4 regions of the Priestia sp. J2 genome follow, and region 1 is predicted to be linked to each of the others. Evidence: riboswitches for the same ligand, from Rfam matches in the RefSeq annotation. Region 1 holds a riboswitch; each other region holds the start of a gene.
What was found. A riboswitch is a leader RNA that binds a small molecule or an ion and turns the genes downstream of it on or off. The one in region 1 is predicted to bind S-adenosylmethionine.
Positions count from the first base shown of each region.

Region 2: another riboswitch for S-adenosylmethionine. It lies ahead of LJY09_RS06970 (trans-sulfuration enzyme family protein); the one in region 1 lies ahead of LJY09_RS05900 (hypothetical protein).
Region 3: another riboswitch for S-adenosylmethionine. It lies ahead of metK (methionine adenosyltransferase); the one in region 1 lies ahead of LJY09_RS05900 (hypothetical protein).
Region 4: another riboswitch for S-adenosylmethionine. It lies ahead of LJY09_RS19570 (hypothetical protein); the one in region 1 lies ahead of LJY09_RS05900 (hypothetical protein).

Region 1 covers NZ_CP086208.1:1,153,410-1,158,506, reverse strand. The annotation lists gene LJY09_RS05905 (M20/M25/M40 family metallo-hydrolase) at 1-1,294, opposite strand, end outside; gene LJY09_RS05900 (hypothetical protein) at 1,764-2,006, opposite strand; SAM riboswitch class I at 2,075-2,176, opposite strand; gene LJY09_RS05895 (amidohydrolase) at 2,240-3,394, opposite strand; gene LJY09_RS05890 (GNAT family N-acetyltransferase) at 3,442-3,948, opposite strand; gene LJY09_RS05885 (methyl-accepting chemotaxis protein) at 4,155-5,097, opposite strand, start outside.
Region 2 covers NZ_CP086208.1:1,364,565-1,369,661, forward strand. The annotation lists gene LJY09_RS06960 (hypothetical protein) at 1-1,063, shown strand, start outside; gene LJY09_RS06965 (hypothetical protein) at 1,133-1,795, shown strand; SAM riboswitch class I at 1,962-2,079, shown strand; gene LJY09_RS06970 (trans-sulfuration enzyme family protein) at 2,151-3,296, shown strand; gene LJY09_RS06975 (trans-sulfuration enzyme family protein) at 3,280-4,461, shown strand; gene LJY09_RS06980 (hypothetical protein) at 4,496-4,762, opposite strand; gene LJY09_RS06985 (SIMPL domain-containing protein) at 4,825-5,097, opposite strand, start outside.
Region 3 covers NZ_CP086208.1:4,654,254-4,659,350, reverse strand. The annotation lists gene LJY09_RS24075 (DUF2584 domain-containing protein) at 18-260, shown strand; gene pckA (phosphoenolpyruvate carboxykinase (ATP)) at 295-1,884, opposite strand; SAM riboswitch class I at 2,259-2,376, shown strand; gene metK (methionine adenosyltransferase) at 2,509-3,711, shown strand; gene LJY09_RS24060 (glycosyltransferase family 4 protein) at 3,743-4,888, opposite strand; gene LJY09_RS24055 (phosphatase PAP2 family protein) at 4,907-5,097, opposite strand, start outside.
Region 4 covers NZ_CP086208.1:3,770,811-3,775,907, forward strand. The annotation lists partial or broken gene alaP (alanine permease AlaP) at 1-678, opposite strand, end outside; gene LJY09_RS19565 (DUF1540 domain-containing protein) at 994-1,152, opposite strand; gene LJY09_RS19570 (hypothetical protein) at 1,253-1,591, opposite strand; SAM riboswitch class I at 1,661-1,762, opposite strand; gene LJY09_RS19575 (hypothetical protein) at 1,884-2,180, shown strand; gene LJY09_RS19580 (GNAT family N-acetyltransferase) at 2,193-2,639, opposite strand; gene LJY09_RS19585 (hypothetical protein) at 2,721-3,161, opposite strand; gene LJY09_RS19590 (glycosyltransferase family 2 protein) at 3,269-4,258, opposite strand; gene LJY09_RS19595 (DUF6044 family protein) at 4,271-5,097, opposite strand, start outside.

The DNA.
Region 1 (5,097 bases):
ACAAAATCCTTTGTACAAAGAGATCATCATGTGAACAAACGGCCGGGTAAAAAGGCGGCGTAAAAAATAAGACTATCATCGGAGCTGCTTCTTTACATAAACCAGCTAAAGAGTTTACTAATTTAATGGTTTTATTTCTGTCATCATCTTCTTGTGCCAAAAGTGCTGCTTCCATTTCTTGCACATATTTTTCACCGTGCTGTTTGACTGCATGAGTATAAAGTTCTTCATACGTCCATACGTTCACGTCAAGGGATGAACCCTCCATTCCCGCAGCGTACTGCCTAGCAGCTTTATTATAATGTTTTTTTACATTCAAAGCCGCTTTGTCAGCCGATTTCAACAGCAGATCTGTTACTTCTTTAAGAGAGCGGTTTAACATAAATAAATTAAATAATACAACGGCAGAGTGCGGAACTTGAACGGAATACTCTTCTTTTAAATCTTTTTGTATCAGTACCGTAGGAGGTGGACTCGTTTCATCTCTTACTTTTTCGCAAAAATCAACGTTTAGTTCTATTTCTTTTGTTAAATAAGAAGCTAGTAAATTAGCATTTAAACCAGCTAGCGGTTCCCCTACATGAGTTTCTTTTCCATAACACAAAAAGCTTGGCATGATCTTGCCAATCGATCCTGAGTACACATAGTTCGTTTGATCACCAGGATAGCGGCTGAATACTGGTTCTGCATTTAGCATGAGAGAAAAATCCAGCTGATGTTTGCACGCAAGTTCTAAAAGAACAGGCACTGCTTTTCTCATTCCGAGCGAATTTACTTCTTCATCCGGTACCGACAGAAGCAGGATGTTTCCGTCAAACTCTCCGTTGCATGCTCGTTCAATCATACTGATATGCAGAGCAATACCTGCTTTCATGTCCATCGTTCCTCGGCCAAAAAGCCAGTCTCCTTTTATCATATCTTTTTGTACGTGCGCCGGAACTTGTTCCATATCATTATAAAAAGTACTCGTTAACGTATCAGCGTGAAAAGCATCCTTTTTCCACTGTCCATAATCTTGTACATCCACTACGTCGTAATGACTGACTAATACAACTGTTTTATTCGTATTTTTTCCTTCAACAAAAGCTGTGACAATCGATCGCCCGTCTCCTGTTGAATGAAGCTCAACTTGCTCGTTTTTTTGAAAGTAAGGCAGCTTCAATAAATACGACGCTATCGATTCAGCCATTTCCACTTCTGCCATCGTTCCTGTCACGCTAGGTATAGAAACCAATTCGCTTACAAGCTTCTTTAACTGTTCTTTTGTTTGATACAAAGATGTTTTGTTCGACATACCCTTCATCTCTTTCCTTTTTCTAAATTTTCCATCAAACAAAACGATTCGTCAATCCCTTTGACAGAGACCCTTTCATTCTATCCCTATGTATCATAGTATGCGCTTCCTTGACGCACATGATAAAAAAAGAGTGCGCGGCTAGGGCTAGCACCGCACACTCTTTTTTTTACTTTTCGTCATCTTCTAAAAAGTCTAGGATACGATCAATAAGCTGTTCGCTTCCTGCATCGTTTCCATGTTCAAGAGACATTTCCATTTCAATGCTCCTTTCATAAAATATTCTTGTTTTATAACATACCACAATTCATTTCGAATGTAACCTTTAATTTGTGTAAAAATTTCGACAATTTATGATTAATTTTAAAACCTAGTGAGTAATGATTATACCCACCAGATTCTTCAATTGTCAAAAAACATGCTTTCTATTTAAAAACACTAAAAAAATAGAGGCGCGAGCAAACTTCTTCTATAAAAGACAGCCTACTCGCTCAAGCTTGGAACAGCATGATGAATAAATTTCTAGTTCATTTGCTTTTTGTACATCTTTAATATCTATGCCTACAGCATATGTACGAACATGGTTTTCGACCACAATTTCATAAAATGTTTCTAATTCACGATAAGCTACTTGATAATGCTTTCCTAATAATTTTACGGCTTCCTTTAATGCTTTCTCTCCTGTATGTGCTGCAACTGCTGTATGACTCATAAAACCCTCTCCTTTTAGAAAAATAAAAAAAACTCATTTTGCTTTGATGCAAAATGAGTTTTTCACCCGTTTTATCACCCAAAGCACATGCTTTGCTGGTAGGAGCACCTTACATTCGTAGGTTGCTGTGGAGTCAAAGAGCCAGATCTCTCGTCCACTCGTGATAACTTTTTTAATTTAAAGTTTATTTTATCAAACAATTCTATCCGCGTAAATAGAAAAATAAAAATATTTTAATTTTTTTGGTAATGGAATGAATTCAAAAAGTCAAAGCTTAGATTAGCAAAATAAGAAGCTGCTACAAGTAATGCCTCTTCATTTAATGAAAAAGAAGGGTGGTGCCATTCATATTCTCCAGCCGTACCCATCCATACAAAAAATCCTGGTACACGCTGCTGATATACGGCAAAATCTTCTCCTCCAGGCGATTGTTCAGCTTCTACGACTTGATAACTAAGATTCTCTGCAGCGTTAATAACCAATTTTTCCAGCGTATCATCATTGTTTACTACAGGAAGATACGGATACCATTTAACGTCTACTGAAGCCCCGAAAGCTGCTCCAATCCCTTCAGCAGATCGTTTCATAAGAGCCGGTATTTTTTCTCTCGCTTCTTCTTGAAAGGTACGCACCGTTCCTTCAAGCGTTACTTTGTCAGGAATGACGTTCCACGAGCTCCCTCCGTGGATTTGAGTTATGCTGACAACAACATTTTGAAATGGGCTGAGATTACGGCTGACAATGGTTTGTAAACTAGTAACAATTTGACCAGCAGCAGCAATCGGATCTACTGTTTTTTCTGGAATACCTGCGTGACCGCCTACTCCTTTGACGTCAATTTCAAAACGATCAACACTTGCCATTAAAGGTCCCGATTTGACACCAATGGTTCCTACAGGAAGATTCGGTTTGTTATGCATCCCAAATATCGCTTCTACTCCTTCGAGCACACCTTTTTCAACGAGCATTTTTGCCCCAGAAGCCGTTTCTTCGGCCGGTTGAAAGATAAATCGAACCGTACCGCAAAGCTCCTGCTGACGCTCTTTGAGAAGAATGGCTGCTCCGATTATAGAAGCCGTATGAAAATCATGTCCGCATGCGTGCATAACACCGTTCACTTCAGAAGCAAATGGCAGATTGGTTTTTTCTTCAATTGGCAGCGCATCAATATCAGCTCGAATAGCGATAGTAGGTCCCGGCTTTCCTCCCACAATTTCCGCTACTGCTCCCACGTCTAAATGGAATGCATCCGCTATAGAAATATCGTAGTGCTTTAACCACTTTTTAATACGTTTAGTTGTTTCATATTCTTTCATTGAAAGCTCTGGAAACCGGTGCAGCTCACGGCGTATGTCTATTAGCGTATTTAGTAGTAATTGATCTGTCATATTTATCACTCTTTCACATTTCTTAATTTAGACCACTTCTCTATCTTTTATGACAAAGAGTGTACCTCATTGAATTTTTTATAAAGAAATACGGTCGTATAGCCTTCTGCAAGGTGCTTTTCTTTAGCTTGAACATATCCTTTTCGTTCATACATCTCAACTAACCAAGGATGTTCTTTTGCTGTTCCTAAAGACACACCTGGCGATTTAAACGTATTTTTTATTACCTCTTCCTCTACTAGATGAAGCAGCTTAGATCCAACGCCTTTCCTGGCAAACGACGGGTCCACTGCAAACCACCAAAAGTGCGGAACAGCAAACGGACCTGGATGTTCTCCCCAAGGCATTCGTATCGACACAGTAGCAGCGATTCTTTTCTCTTCTTCATATACATAGCAAAGGTTTTGAGAAATATTTTTCTTAACGAGGGCAAGATCAGCAGTAGCTGCTAAGAAAGGAATGCCTAGCTCTCGGATAGGCTTATATGCTTGTAGAGTTAAGTTCAATAAGTTATCCGCGTCGTCATTTGTTGCCAAACGGAATTCATTTTTCATCTCTTTGTCTCCTTATATAGTACTTAAATATTTTATTTAACTTATAAGTTTACTAAGAATTAAAAAAGACAGACTGCCGCCTTGCGTACTCACTATACAACTGCTTTGATAACGTGTCAATTCTATTTATCGTTTTCTATAAAAGATATAAATAAAACGAATACACGCAGAAAACTGCGCGTATTACGTACATATCAAGATAGACTTCAGGACTCACTTACCGTAGCTTTTAAATTAGCTGCCAACATCACAAGTTCTTCTATAGATGCTAACTCCTCTTGTGAAGCCGCAGCTACTTCTTCAGCGTAAGCAGCTGCTTGTTTAGCAACCTCTGAAAGGGCCATGACGGACTCCATTACCTTAAACGAATACCCATCAATCTCTCCTGTTGCCTTTGTCATTTTGTTCATTTGTTCTTGAGCGGCAAAGACATCTTCCATAATTGTGGAAAACTGTTGCGTTACATCTTCGACAGTGGCAATACCAAGCGTGACTTCTTCCGTATTCACTTCCATGTTTCGATAAGCCCGCTTTGCCTGTACTTCAATTTCTTTTAACAAATGACTGATTTGTATAGCGGACGTTTTAGATTCTTCCGCTAGCTTACGTACTTCCCCTGCCACTACAGCAAAACCTTTTCCATGTTCTCCAGCCCTTGCAGCTTCAATAGCAGCATTAAGTGCAAGAAGATTTGTTTGTTCAGCAATTCTTGTAATCGTATTAATAATGCGGCCAATCTCTGCGGAACGATCTTCGAGTCCCTTTACTTCACTGGTCGATATCTTAACGGTTTCATAGATTTTATTCATTTGATTCGTCACATCTTTCACCGCAACATTTCCGGTAGAAGCATGTTCAGAGGCTCTGTTCATCGATTGTTGTACCTTTGAAGAATGATCAGTCATTTTCTGAAGCAGCTTGGCCATATCCACCATAGCTTGCTCGGTTTCAACCACACTTAGCAACTGCTTATCAGAACCCGCAGCAATTTCTTGAATAGACATCGTAACTTCTGTGACAGCTGTTTTTGTTTCCTCCATGCTTACAAGCAATTGCTCTGAGGAATGACTGACCGTGCTCTTTGTTTTACTTATTTTCTGACGCAGCATTCTCATGTGAGTCATCATTTCATTAAATGAAGATATGAGT
Region 2 (5,097 bases), 210 kb from region 1:
AGATCAAACTCAAAATGCAAATCGTAGTCGCGCTCGCAAAGTTCAACAAGCTGAAAGCACGGGCTACTCTGCCCATTTTAAACCACTAAAAGGGAGAGTAGTGACTGTATATCGCGGGGGGCCTGAATCTAAAACGGGATATTTAATTGACGTTCAATCAGATTATTTAACACTTGCTCTTGAAACAAATCAAAATAACAACCAGCAAAATAATCAGCCGGCTCAGCTTATTCCACAGCAGCAGTATACATTTATTTATTATCAGCTTGCCCATGTTAAAAGCATTACAGAGGATACGAAGTCTAATTCGGCACAAACATTTTCTGGATTTAATAGTGAAGTAGAACTTCACAGAGCTAACACATTTGCAGGTACTCTATTATTAATGAAAGATAAGCAGGTGCAAATAAATCAAGGTGGTCCAGAGAAGAAAGTGGGTAAAATCCTTGACGTATTAGGCTCATTTGAATCTGCGTATGTCGTATTATTAACAGAAGATGACGGCGTCGTTTATATCAATGTAGAGCATATAAAGAGTGTAAGTGAAGTTGTAAGCAAAAATACACCTGTTGTTCCGCAAAATCCATTATTAGTTGAAGAAACACCTGATTATATCAAAGCGAAAAGTTTTAATGAACTGTTTGAAGAGTTTTCACATAGATGGGTAGCTATTAACGGTGGAGGCCCAGAGGCTGTGGAAGGTGTATTAGTTCAAAGCCGCAGTGGAAACTTTACTCTTGTACAAAATAATCAAGTTTTACGTTTACAACCAAGACACGTAAAAACCATTGCCTTAGGATCAAAAGGATCTTTCAAGCAAAATGAAGAAAATTCTGAGCAAAATGGAGATACAAATGAAGAAGATTCTATGCAAGAGTCAACTACAGTAGATAGAACCGGAGGTCGCACGGATGGCCGTACTGGAGACCGTACCGGAAGACGTACCGGAAGACGTACAGGAGGTCGCACAGACGATCGCTCGGGAGGACGCCGTACGGGTTCACGCTCTTCAACACCAGGTGAAAAAGTTATTAAAACGAAAAATTATCGTTGGAAAGCATGACGAACTGGAACGTAAAAGGTGCTTATAAAGCACCTTTTCTATCATATAGGAAAAAGGAGGAGAATGAGAATGAGTATGAATCATTATATTGATAAAATTGTTGAAGTCGATATATCAGGGAAAACAACGTTTATAGGAAAACTTGTTGATCTCGGGTTAGATGTAATGGTTTTATATAATGGACATGATTATTTGTATATTCCTCTTTTACACATACATCGCTTGCGAGAGGTTTCAGAAGAAGATTATACACCTTTACGAACCATAGAAGAGAACTTAATAGAAGAAAGTCAGCGGATTTCTTATCGTAATATTTTACAGCAGGCAAAAGGAAAATTTATTGAAATTTATGTAACAGGAGGAAAATCATTGCATGGCTATATTACAAGCGTGCTGAATGATTATCTTGTGTTTTATTCTCCAGTATATAAAAATGTCTTTGTTTCTTTACATCATTTGAAATGGCTTACCCCTTATAGTAATGAGTTAACCCCTTATTCTTTAAGTGACAAAGAGCTCCCAGTAAGGCCTGCCTCTGCACCTTTTGTCAGAAACTTTGAAGAGCAGCTTAAAAAATATGAAAATCAACTGGTCGTATTAGATTTAGGGGATCAATCAGAAAAAATTGGCGTACTTAAAGAAGTTTCTAATAATATTGTTGAACTAATTACGGCAAATGGAGAAAGTATGTACTGGAAGTTAGCTCACGTAAAATCTGTGCACTTGCCTTAGAAAAAGAGACCTTGGTGTCGTCTCTTTTTTTATGTGCTTATCAGGACAAGTATATTGAATAAACAAATGAGATGATTTAAATTTTTTAGAAAATTATGTTGACAATAAAGAAAATCTTTATTAAAGTTAGTAACAACAAACGTTAACCACCAACAATTATATAGAACTCTTATCAAGAGTGGCGGAGGGACTGGCCCTGCGATGCCCGGCAACCATCAAATGAAACATTCATTTGAACGGTGCTAATTCCTGTGGAACATCAGTATTGTTCTAACAGATGAGAGAAATCGTGTATAAACGAACACTCTTCCATCTGTGAAGAGTGTTTTTTATTTTGAGTTAAGGAGAGAAATAGATGAAAATTGAAACTTTATTAGTTCGTTCAGGAGTAGGTCGTGACCCTTCAACAGGTTCTATTACAACACCCATTTACCAAGCATCAACATTTGCTCATCCTGCTTTAGGGCAAAGTACGGGATTTGACTATGCACGTACGGCAAACCCTACTCGTACAGCATTGGAAGAAGCAATTGCTGCTTTAGAAAAAGGCGAAGTAGGAGTAGCATTCGCTTCAGGAATGGCGGGTGTAATGGCAGTTTTAGCACTATTTAAAAACGGAGATCATTTAATTGTATCAGAGGATTTATACGGAGGAACGTACCGAGTACTAAATGAAATCTTTTCAGAGCAAGGAATTACTGTTTCGTACGTCAACACAGCCCATCTCGAGCAAGTAAAAGATGCGCTTCGTCCCAACACGAAAGCTCTATTTATTGAAACACCTACAAATCCAATGATGCACGTGACTGATTTGCCAGAAGCAATTGCGTTAGCTAAACAGCATGATTTGCTTACTATCGTTGACAATACATTCATGTCCCCTTACTATCAGCGTCCTTTAGAGCTCGGAGCAGATATTGTGATACATAGTGCAAGCAAATACATTGGGGGTCATAATGATGTAGTTGCTGGTCTTGTAGTCGCTCGATGTAGTAGCTTAGGAGAGAAAATTCGTTTTTATCAAAATGCAGCTGGGGCAATCTTAGGTCCACAGGATAGCTGGCTGTTATTGCGCGGTATTAAGACGCTAGCGCTTCGTATGGAAAAACATAACGAAAACGCACTGAAAATTGCAAATTGGCTTACTGCTCATGATCTCGTGGAAAAAGTGTATTACCCTGGTCTTGAAACACATCCGGGCTATGAAATCATGAAGAAACAAGCAACTGGATTTGGAGGCATGATTTCTTTTGCTGTCTCACACCCTAACATCGTGTCAGTACTTTTAGAAAATGTTAAAGTTATTACATTTGCAGAAAGCTTAGGAGGCGTGGAAAGTTTAATGACATTCCCAGCTCGTCAAACACACGCTGATATTCCGGAGGAAATTCGAAATCGTGTCGGAGTAACAAACTGTTTACTTCGATTATCAGTTGGAATTGAGCACGCAGATGATTTAATTAAAGATTTGAAGGAGGCATTTGATGCATACCAACAATAATAAACATAGATTTGGTACGAACTTAATTCATGCAAATACAGGAATTGACGGTCATTTTGGAGCGGTTAACGTACCTATTTATCAGGTATCTACATTTAATCAAGAAGATGAGACGAACAACGGCCGCTATGACTATTCTCGTTCAGGAAACCCAACGCGTGAGGCTTTAGAAAACACTATTGCTCAGCTAGAAAATGGATACGCTGGTTTTGCTTTTTCATCAGGTATGGCTGCTATTTCATCGGTGTTATCTATTTTTGAATCAGGAGATGAAATTTTAGTTTCACACGATACGTACGGCGGGACATATCGTGTATTAACACGACTATTTTCAAAGTTTGGTATCAAAACAACTTTTGTTGATACAACGAAGGTTGAGAAAGTAGAAGAAGCTATCACAAAAGATACGAAGGCTATTTATATCGAAAGCCCTTCAAATCCATTTTTACAGGTAACGGATATTAAAGCAGTAGCAAGTTTGGCGAAGGAGCACAATCTCCTTACAATTGTGGATAACACGTTTTTAACACCTTATCTACAGCAGCCGATTGACCTTGGTGTAAATATTGTCATTCATAGTGCTACAAAATATATCAGCGGCCACAGTGACGTCATTGGCGGTTTAGTTGTAGTAAGCGATGAAAAGCTAGCGGAAGAAGTAAAGTTTGTACAAAATGCTTTTGGTGCTATCTTGGGGCCACAGGATTGTTTTTTACTGCTTCGAGGCATTAAGACATTAAAAGTTCGTTTAGATCAGCAGTTAAAAACAGCGCTGCAGTTTGCAAAGTGGCTTGAAGAACAATCTCTAGTGAGCCGTGTATACTACCCAGGCTTAAAAAGTCATCCGGACCACAAACTCATTTCAGAACAAGCAAATGGATACGGAGCTATGATTTCTTTCCAAGTGCAGGATGAAGAAGTAGCACGACATATTTTACAAGGAGTCAAATTAGCTTCAATTGGAGTTAGTCTAGGTGCAGTTGAATCCATTCTCACGCATCCTGCAACAATGTCTCATGCAAGTATCCCAAAAGAAGTACGTGAAGAAAAAGGAATTACTGATTCACTTCTTCGCCTTTCAGTAGGGCTAGAGGAATTCGAGGATTTGAAGCAAGACTTTAACGCTGTTTTTCAAAGCTTAGAAGAAAAAGCGTTAATTAAATAAAAAAAGGACTTCCATTAAGGAAGTCCTTTTTTTGTTATATACAGCTATCTAAAAGGTTTGTGTATAGGGACGTAAGCGCAACTTTTTCATCAGAGGAAAGACTGCTGTTTAGAATTCTTTTTATGCCAAGATGATATTTTACATACGGTGTTTGCCGAACGCGTGGATGAGTCATTTCATCTTTTAAATCTTTCAGAATGGCTTCGTGAAGCTGATCTTCACTTGTCAGGGCTTGTTTAGAAGCGAAAGAACGGTTCAACCATAGGGTCTGATAAGCTGCTAGTAAATGTTCAGAAGTCATTGTGCAAAGAGCTCCTTTAGATTAGTTTCTTCATTATAATAATCTATAGTTTATCATAAGTATTAATACGTGTACGTAACTTTTACAGAAGCGGATACAGTCAAGGACTGAGCTTGGATAGGGGGAGAGGCTGCTAATAACTTAGGCGAGGAGCCAGATGACTGATAGACGGGGCCTTCTTCGATTAAAATGGGGATTTGGTTAATAGGGAGCTGCAGCGTGTTGGCAATGGTAAAGGCCTTTTCTTTAGCGTTAAGCAAAGCTTTACTTATCGCTTCTTGTTCATATTTATCATCATTTGTAACGTGAAATTGAAGATCTTGCGCTACGTTGGC
Region 3 (5,097 bases), 1.6 Mb from region 1:
GTGAGGAGTGAGAGAAAATGGGGATGCCGCTAGAATTAAATACAATGATTGTGACAAAAGGCAACGAAAAGCGTGTAACAGATAACATTTTTCAAGTTGAGAAAAAAGGATATCGTTTGTATCCGTTGGATATTCCATTAAACATTCACAAAACGAAAAATGGAGAATGTATTGGAACTGCTGTTGTGCGTAAGGTAGAAATGGAGCAGGAAAAAACCATTGTCACATATGAACTGACAAAATTACATTCGACTAACTAAAAAACCGATCGTCTATAAGACGATCGGTTTTTTATTAGACTCTAGGTCCGCCTAATGTTGAAATGTCCGATGCTACATCATTAAAACGCTTGAAGTTCGCTTTGAATTTAGCGGCAAGTTCAGTTGCTTTTTGGTTATAAGCTGTTGCATCGTTCCATGCTTTAGAAGGCTGAAGCACTTCATCAGGAACTCCCGGAACATGAGTTGGAATCGATAAACCAAAAATAGCATCTGTTACTGTTTCGGTATTAGCTAGTTCTCCTTCAAGAGCTGCTTGAACCATAGCTCGAGTGTAACTTAACTTCATTCGTTCACCCACGCCGTATTCACCGCCGGTCCATCCAGTGTTTACAAGGTAGACATTTACGTTATGTTCATCGATTTTCTTTCCTAGCATTTCTGCATAAGTTGTTGGAGCAAGAGGTAAGAAAGGCTCACCAAAGCATGTAGAGAAAGTAGCCTGTGGCGATGTTACGCCGCGCTCTGTTCCAGCTAACTTACTAGTGTATCCGCTCAGAAAATGGTACATCGCTTGTTCTTTTGTAAGCTTGCTGATTGGAGGTAAGACGCCGAAGGCATCAGCAGTTAAAAAGACAATAGCTGTAGGGTGCCCAGCAACGCTTGGCAATACCGTATTATCAATAGAGTCAATTGAATAAGCGGCACGAGTATTCTCTGTTAAACTATTATCATTGTAATCTGCTACTTTCGTATTTTGATTCAACACTACATTTTCCAGTACTGCGCCGAAGCGAATTGCATTAAAAATTTGCGGTTCTTTTTCTTCGGAAAGCTGAATGCACTTCGCGTAGCAGCCTCCTTCAATATTAAATACACCAGAGCTTGACCAACCGTGCTCGTCATCTCCGATTAAACGACGGTTTGCATCAGCAGAAAGCGTTGTTTTACCCGTTCCAGATAAACCAAAGAATAATGCAACGTCACCTTCTTCTCCTACGTTAGCAGAACAGTGCATGGATAGAATATTGTTTTGAGGAAGCAAGAAGTTCATCACTGAGAAAATGGATTTTTTCATTTCACCAGCGTATTCAGTTCCTCCAATTAGCACAATGCGTCGCTCTAATGAAAGAATAATGAAGGTTTCCGAATTCGTCCCGTCTGTTTCAGGGTCAGCTTTGAACGTTGGAGCTGCTACAATTGTAAACGGCTTCACATCATCATTTGTTTTTTGTTCAGCTGAAGGGCGAATGAATAACTGCTGAGCGAATAGGTTGTGCCATGCAAATTCATTAACTACTTGAATTGGTAACTGATACTTTTTATCAGCTCCAGCATATCCATTAAAAACAAAAAGTTCATCCTGCTTCTTTAAGTGGGTTAAGACTTTTTTGTATAGCGCATCGAATCGCTGAGCAGAAATTGGCTGATTGACGGGTCCCCATTCAACCGTTTTTGAAGATACAGCATCGCTTACAATAAATTTATCCAAAGGAGAGCGGCCTGTATATTTTCCGGTTTCGACTGACACAGCACCTGTAGAAGTCAGCGTTCCTTCGCGTCGAGCTAGAATTTTTTCAACAAGTTGTGGAACAGATAATTGGTGTTTTGTTGTTTTTAATTGAAGCAAACCATTTAATTCGATAGACATATCAACAGTACTCATGTGCACTACCTTCCTTTTTTAGCTATTATTTATTCATTAATGTTTGAAATTTATAATTAGTATAACACATTTATTTAATTATTCTATACTATTTAACTAAAAATGTTTGTGTATTATAAAAAAATGTACGTTATACCTATTTTAGACACATGTATATGTGCTAGAAGCGAAAAAAGTGAAGCTATTTCAAGTGAAAGCCTTTTTTTGGTCTGTCTTGTTAACCAAACTTCGTGATCATTCTTAATAAGGTATACTATTTTTAAATTTGAGTATGTTACATTAAAACAGATTCAAACATAAAGAGATGATTTCCATTTGAATGTTGTTGACAGTGAAGCGCTTTTTCATGTATTATATGTCCTTGAACGGATACTCTCTTATCCCGAGCTGGTGGAGGGACAGGCCCTGTGAAACCCAGCAACCATCGTCATTTTTTTGTGTAGACGATAAGGTGCTAACCTGATGCAAGGGCACAACCTTGATCGATAAGAGTGAAAGGCTTATGTAGAATTTGATACCTTTCCTCGATACAAGGAAAGGTTTTTTTATATTTTTTAACGTGTAATGAAAATAAGGGAATGAGTACCGTATCACAATGTATCGTATTTATAAGGAGGAAAACTGATGTCAACACAACGTCGTCTGTTCACGTCAGAATCTGTTACAGAGGGACATCCCGATAAAATTTGTGACCAAATTTCTGACTCAATTCTTGATGCTATCCTAGCAAAGGATCCAAATGCTCGTGTTGCTTGTGAAACAAGCGTAACAACTGGTTTAGTTTTAGTAAGCGGTGAAATTACAACTTCTACTTACGTGGATATTCCTAAAACAGTTCGTGAAACAATTAAAGGAATTGGCTATACTCGTGCAAAATACGGATTTGATGCTGAAACTTGTGCAGTATTAACATCTATCGACGAGCAGTCAGCTGATATCGCTGCTGGTGTAGACCAAGCGTTAGAAGCACGTGAAGGTCAAATGTCCGATGAAGAAATCGAAGCAATCGGAGCTGGAGACCAAGGGTTAATGTTTGGTTATGCATGTAACGAAACAAAAGAATTAATGCCTCTTCCAATTTCATTAGCTCATAAACTTGCTCGCCGTCTAACAGAAGTACGTAAAGAAGAAATTCTTCCTTACCTTCGCCCGGATGGTAAAACACAAGTAACAGTTGAATATGATGAAAACAACAAACCTGTTCGCATCGATACAATTGTTATTTCAACTCAGCATCACCCAGAAGTAACGTTAGAGCAAATTCAACGTAACTTAAAAGAATATGTAATTAATCCAGTTGTTCCAAATGAGTTAATTGATGAAAATACAAAGTATTTCATTAACCCAACAGGACGTTTCGTAATCGGCGGCCCTCAAGGAGATGCTGGTTTAACTGGTCGTAAAATTATCGTTGATACTTACGGCGGATATGCTCGTCACGGCGGCGGTGCATTCTCTGGTAAGGACGCAACAAAAGTAGACCGTTCAGCAGCTTATGCAGCTCGTTATGTTGCGAAAAACATTGTAGCAGCTGATCTTGCTGATAAATGTGAAGTACAACTAGCATATGCAATTGGTGTTGCACAGCCAGTATCTATTTCAATTGATACATTCGGTACAGGAAAAGTTTCTGAAGAAGTACTAGTAGATGTAGTACGCAAAAACTTTGACCTACGTCCAGCAGGCATCATTAAAATGCTTGATTTACGTCGCCCAATTTATAAGCAAACAGCAGCTTACGGTCACTTTGGTCGTACAGATGTGGAGCTTCCTTGGGAGTTCACAGACAAAGCTGAAGCATTAAAAACTCAAGCTTTAGCTAAATAATAAAAAAATCTCCGTGAAAACGGAGATTTTTTTATGCCCATTGAATACCTTCAGCAGATTTTTCTACGACATCTTCATATTCTGAAAGCAAATGCTGAAAAATGGCGTCCCATGATTGAGTAAGAGCATAGTGTCTCGCTGCATGGCTAAAGTGAAGCCGCTGGTGCAAATCATCAAGTAAACCTGTAATAGCCGAACTGAATTCTTCTAAGGAGTGAGGTTTGCAAAGGTAGCCGTTTCGCCCGTGCTGAACCATCTGTTTAACTCCTCCTGCATTTGCTGCCACCACGGGAGTTCCAGAAGCAAGAGACTCCAGTACGACATTTCCGAACGTTTCTGTTTCTGAAGGGAAAACAAACAAATCAGATGAAGAATAGATATGAGCAAGTTGCTTACCTTCAAGAAAGCCTGTAAATGTCATATGCTCAGATGCTTGCTGTTGCATTTGTTCTTTTAAAGGACCATCTCCCACAATAAGCCAGTGAACTTGGTGGCGGATATGATCAGGTAAAGATCGGGCAATTTTTAGTAAAAAATCAGCGTTCTTTTCTTTAGCTAACCTTCCTACATACGTTAAGATGTAGGGTTTTTTTATATTATATTTAATACGAATATCAAAGCGGTCATAGTGGGGATGGAACAATTTGTGATTTACCCCTCGCGACCAAATAGCTACGTTGTGAAACCCTTGTTTTTCTAGCTGCTGTTTGGTCACTTCGGAGGGAGCGAATAATTTTTGTACAGGTTTATAAAACCATTTCATATATTTTTGCAGTGGTACACGCATTTTTTCAAGTTCATAGTGAGATAAATAATCATCAAAATTGGTATGATAAGAGCCGACAAGAGGAATACCTAATCTTTTCCCGTAATAGGAGCCGCAAAGCCCCATTGTAAAAGGAGTGGCCAAATGAATAAGAGAAGGGTTGAATTCCTGCAGCTGCTTTTTAATTTTTAGAACGTTTGGCAATGAAAAGCGGCTGTTTGGATAAAGGAAAAACGGCATGCTAGGCGAGCGGTGAACGTATGTTGAAAACGACCGATTATGAGCAAATTCAGGAGCAAATACCTGGATGGGAATTTGCTTTGATTTGACATACTGAGTAAATTGATAAAGTGTTTTAGCAGCTCCGTTAACTTCCGGAGCAAATGTATCTGTAAATAAAGCAATTCTCATGAGTACTCCTCCTATCAATTAGACTAAAAATATGTTCAGTGAAACAGCACCTGAAAAGATGCCGAGTATCAGGCCTACCATGACATCCGTCGGATAGTGCAGACCGAGATAAATTCTTGAAATGCCTACCGTTACTGCAAGCGGCAAAAGAACGGCAGCGAAGGCTGGGTAAGTAATCATCAGAGGGGTAACTAACGAAAAAATAGCCG
Region 4 (5,097 bases), 2.4 Mb from region 1:
TCCCGCGGTAACGCCGATCATTTCAATTCCTAAATATGCAAACATAACCATTTGCAGCGACAGTAAAATACCTTTGAATCCGTTCGGGAACAGCCCGCCGTTGTCCCATAAGTTTTTAATACCCGTCGCAACGCCGCCGTTCCCGATTCCAAACACAATCATTAATAATCCAACGGCAATCATTAACACAATCGCTAAAATTTTAATAAGTGCAAACCAAAATTCCAGTTCACCATATGCCTTAACAGCTAAGAAGTTAACTGTTGTCATGATGACAAGCGCCGATAACGCCCAAATCCAGTTTGGTACATCCGGATACCAATATCCCATATAAATACCAACGGCTGTAATTTCAGCCATACATGTTACAACCCATAAAAACCAGTAGTTCCAACCTGTTAGATAACCAGCAAGGGGCCCTAAATAGTCACGCGCGTACTTGCTGAATGAACCTGCAACAGGTTTTTGAATCGCCATTTCTCCAAGTGCTCTCATAATAAAAAACATAATCATTCCGCTAAATCCGTACGCCAATAATATTCCCGGCCCTGCTAATTTAATAGCAGATGCAGATCCAAGAAACAGCCCTACCCCTATGGCTGCTCCTAAGGACATCAGCGTCACATGTCTTTCTTCTAACCCGCGTTTCAATTCTTTCCCCTGAGTTTTCCCCTGCATAAACGTCTCCCCTTTTTCCAATCTGTCAAAACGAGATGAATACAGCTTTTTGTTAGCGCTTTCATATAAATTTATGCTAAAAGTCAGCTAGGCTGTATATTTGTATTCTATCACCTTTCTCTCGCTTTTCTTTTGTCGAAAAACAAAAAAATTATCGTATCATTTTGTTTAAACGCACAATTAGACGTAGACACTGCTTTTTTACTATGTATTTATTATCGCACCTAAGTAATAGTATTTTTCAAAAAATAGAAAAACGCCGACTCAACTCCGTCAGCGCATCGTTCATTTTATGCTTTTTTATAAAACTAGCATTTATCTCGCGGGTTCAAAAGTTTTACAGCCAGGTTCTTCCGTTTCAGAAACATGGTGACTACTTTCAGGACTCACAACGTAAATGGACTCTGCACTGCATTTATTTCCCGATTTCCAATACATGCACTCATTCACTTCACATAATACACCTTGGGCCACTGTTATCCCTCCTTTTTTTGTCTTATCTATTTACTACCCGAAATAGAACGCTTCTAACATTTACATGCAAAAAAACCGCTTGTTTATCAAGCGGATCCTTTTACTGCGTGTGTTCAACATACTGTTTTTTAGCTAAATATAATTCACGACTCAGCGTGATCCGCCGTTCTCTCAAGTTCCTTAATTTAACTTGAAACTGTTCATTAGTTGGCTCTTCTTGAATTAAGCGATACGTAAAAGAAATATCTTCATTTAACTGTTTAAAATCTTCCCATATTTCTTGAACGAGTGCGGATTGTTTGTCTTCAAATGAACGATTTTGCTTCGTTTTTAGCGCGGCTAAAATTTCCTGCTGCCACGTTTCGTCTTTTAGTTCTTTTGCTAACAAGTATAGATCTAAATAATCATCAACGCTTAGCGCCTGTTGTGTATTTTTCAATGTCATCACCTTTTCTATACGAAATGTTTCTTCCTAAGAAGAGGATTTCATCATAGAAAAAGATTCCTCTTCTTATCTGTCAGAGCTAGGCTATGCTGGAATTAGCACCATTCAATGATTGTGGTTGCTGAGGCTTCAAAGGGCCAGTCCCTCCACCTCTCTAGATAAGAATATTTCGCTTTTAAATTATTTCTGACTATTCTAATATGTTTTATAGGTTACGTCAATAGCTTTTCAATAAAAAGAAAAAAGAAGTAAAATATGGTATGATTTTATAAAGGATGGTGAGCACATGAAACGATATATGTTATCTGCTTTTTTGGGAAGCTTGCTGCTGCTTCTTAGCATTGCTTTTTCATCTACTTTCCACGTTGCAATTGTCAAAACAACCGGAAGCATTGGAGGGATTATTTTAGCAGCGGCGGCTTTAGTTATGAACGCGCTTGAAGATCCCCCCTCCTCAGGTAATACAGGTGCCGGAGCTGTTGAATCACTGGATAAAAGCACCGTTTGGGCTACTTATTTGCTTTTACTTTCATTACCGAACCTCATCGCATGTATAACATCTTATGTTTTATGGACTCGCTGACATTCACCAACATTACGGACGTTTTGCCACCTGTAGGCTCATTGATATTTGTTTATCTACAAATCCAAGTTCACGGTACACATGCTGTGCAAAATTCCCAGCATGAACGCTGAGTCTGATTTCAGGGTATCCTTTGATAGACAATTCATCAATTGCTTTTTGCATTAACGGCTTGGCTAGACCTTGCCCGCGGTATTCTGGTAAAACATATAACTCGTAGATAAAGCCAATTTCTGCTTTTGAAAAGAAGTCGGCAGATGGACCGACAAAAACCCAGCCTGCAAGTTTATTTTCTTGTCTAGATACTAAATAATAACACCCTTTTTCAAGGGCATTATCAATTAGTTCATTTACGCGTTCAGTTGACGGTTGAAACTGATGCGTTGTTCCTTCAAACAGCGCATCAGCAGATTTCGTCCGAATTTCCTGTATTTCTTCTTCAGTAGCTTTTGCAATCATCACAATCTCTCCTTTCGTGTTCGTTTTCCACATACAGAGATAAATTCCTGCAAAAAAAAGTCTTCGCCTAAGCGAAGACTTTTATTTAAATTCAAAATGTTCTTGATGGTTGCCTTGTTCATCCGTCCAGTTAATCATGATGTCTAAGCCTGCCGCTTTTCCAGGAACAGCAAAATTGGCATAGCGAAAACGCTGACCGCTTTTGCTTAAGTTAGACCTTTCAATAGGAGAAAACAAGCTGTATTTCGCCTTATTTTTTCCTTCGTGCCTAAAAGCTTGGACCTGCACACGCTCTACGTCTTTTCCAATGTTTTCAACGGTTAATCCATATGTATGATAGACGTTATTTTTCCACTTTAGCTGATTATCTCCCGTCATGCTCGCTTTTGTCAGTTCGACCGACCATTGTTCAGATGATTTCTTCATTGGAAGTTTCTCAATCGAAAGAGCGCTGACATGAATGGTTGCAAAAGCAAGCCAAACAAAACAAAAAGTGCTGACTGTATAAAGTAGTCTTTTCATAGATTTTGATCTCCTTAGAAATTTTAGTAGTAGCATCTCCTATTACCTTAAAAATTATGATAAACACTTTAACAAAAAAGCCTCTCCATTCAGGAGAAGCTTCTTAATTAATGCATCAGCAAATCTTTTTGTTTGTCTAACGAGTGTTTTGTATATAAATCTCTTTCAATCGCATATTTAGGACGCTGTTTCACTTCGTTGAAAATCTTGCCAATGTATTCTCCGACAAGACCTATTCCCATTAGCTGCAGGCCGCCTACAAGCCAAATTGATAAAATAAGAGACGTCCAGCCAATTTGCGTATGATCTAAATATTTTTGAATCAGCGCATAAATGCCAAACAAAATACTAAAGAGAAACGAAGCTCCTCCAAGCAGCGTCAGTAAGCGTATAGGTGCTACGCTAAAAGACGTAATCCCGTCAAATGCAAAAGCGAGCATTTTCTTTAGCGGATATTTTGACTCACCCGCCGTCCGTTCTTTGCGGTCATATGTGACTTCCGTGGAGCGAAATCCTACTAATGGTACAAGGCCCCGCAAAAAGACGTTTCCTTCTTTATATTTCATGAGTTCACCAAGAGCACGTTTGCTCATAAGGCGAAAATCAGCGTGATTTTGAATGAGCTGAATTCCTAGCTTGTTCATAAAACGATAAAACCCTACTGCCGTGGTTCGTTTGAAAAATGTATCGGTTTCTCTGCTGTCTCGAACGCCATATACAACTTCATACCCGAGCCAATATTTCTCTACAAAAGTACGAATGACGCTGATATCATCTTGCAAATCCGCGTCAATGGAAATGACGCAGTCAGATTGCTTATGAGCTACTTCTAATCCTGCAAGCAAAGCATTTTGATGTCCTACATTTCGCGCTAACTTTAACCCTTTTACAAACAAATTGCTGCAGCTTTCTTTTTCAATAAGCGACCACGTGCTGTCTTTACTTCCATCGTCTACAAATAAAATAGTGCTTTCACTTGATACAAGTCGTTCATTAATCAGTTCTTTTACTACAGTAGTTAATTGAAAAGACGTCTCTGTGAATACTTCTTCTTCGTTGTAGCATGGAACCACGATCGTTAAAATAGGTCTGTTCATGTTATTGCCCCCTTACTTTGCTTCATATACATACACTTTCCAAGCGGACTGTTTATCGTTAAATGCTTTTAAAAAGTGCAAACCGTCGCTTTCAGCATTTTCAATTGGCACAGCTGAAAAAATATAGCGACCGCCCATTTTCTTAAATTGGCTGATATTAAGCTGCAAATGACGGATTTTTTTCGTTGAGTCTTTTCGGTAATCATATTTTTTCCCTAGCTCGCTAACAAACAAATAGCAGCGATTGCCCCAATGATCATAGTAGCTTTCTAGTTTTTTATTTTTATCAAGCTCTTTGGCAATAATTTTGCGAAACTCATGTTTATATGTTAACGGATAGAAGTTGTTATACGTATCTAGCGTATAAAAGCCGTTATACTGAGCAATTGATGGATGAAGCCCTATGCTCGCTACGCGATAAGATGATTTAGGTTTTCCAATATATCTGCTTATTTCATCAAATTGATGCACAGCATAAAATTCTTTGACTGAAGGCTCGTGATTGTAGCGATAGTAAAGTTCAGGATTTGCTATAAATAACAAAAGCAGCTGTAAAATCAAACATACCCACACAAACTTTTTCCACGCCTTGCTCCTTTTCCACAAAACATAGCCGCCAACGGCAAACATCAAATAAATAATGAGCGGGCGTAAAAAGTGAAATCTAGCAAAGTTGAACGTATTAAAAAGCTGATATTTTTCTTTTAGCGGCTCCCAACCTTTATAAAACCAAAACGCATACCAAATCGACAGTAGTAGATTAAGAATAAATAACTGCAAAAACGTTTTTTCAAGCTTTTCCTTGCGATTTCGAGCAACAAACCACAATACGACAAAAG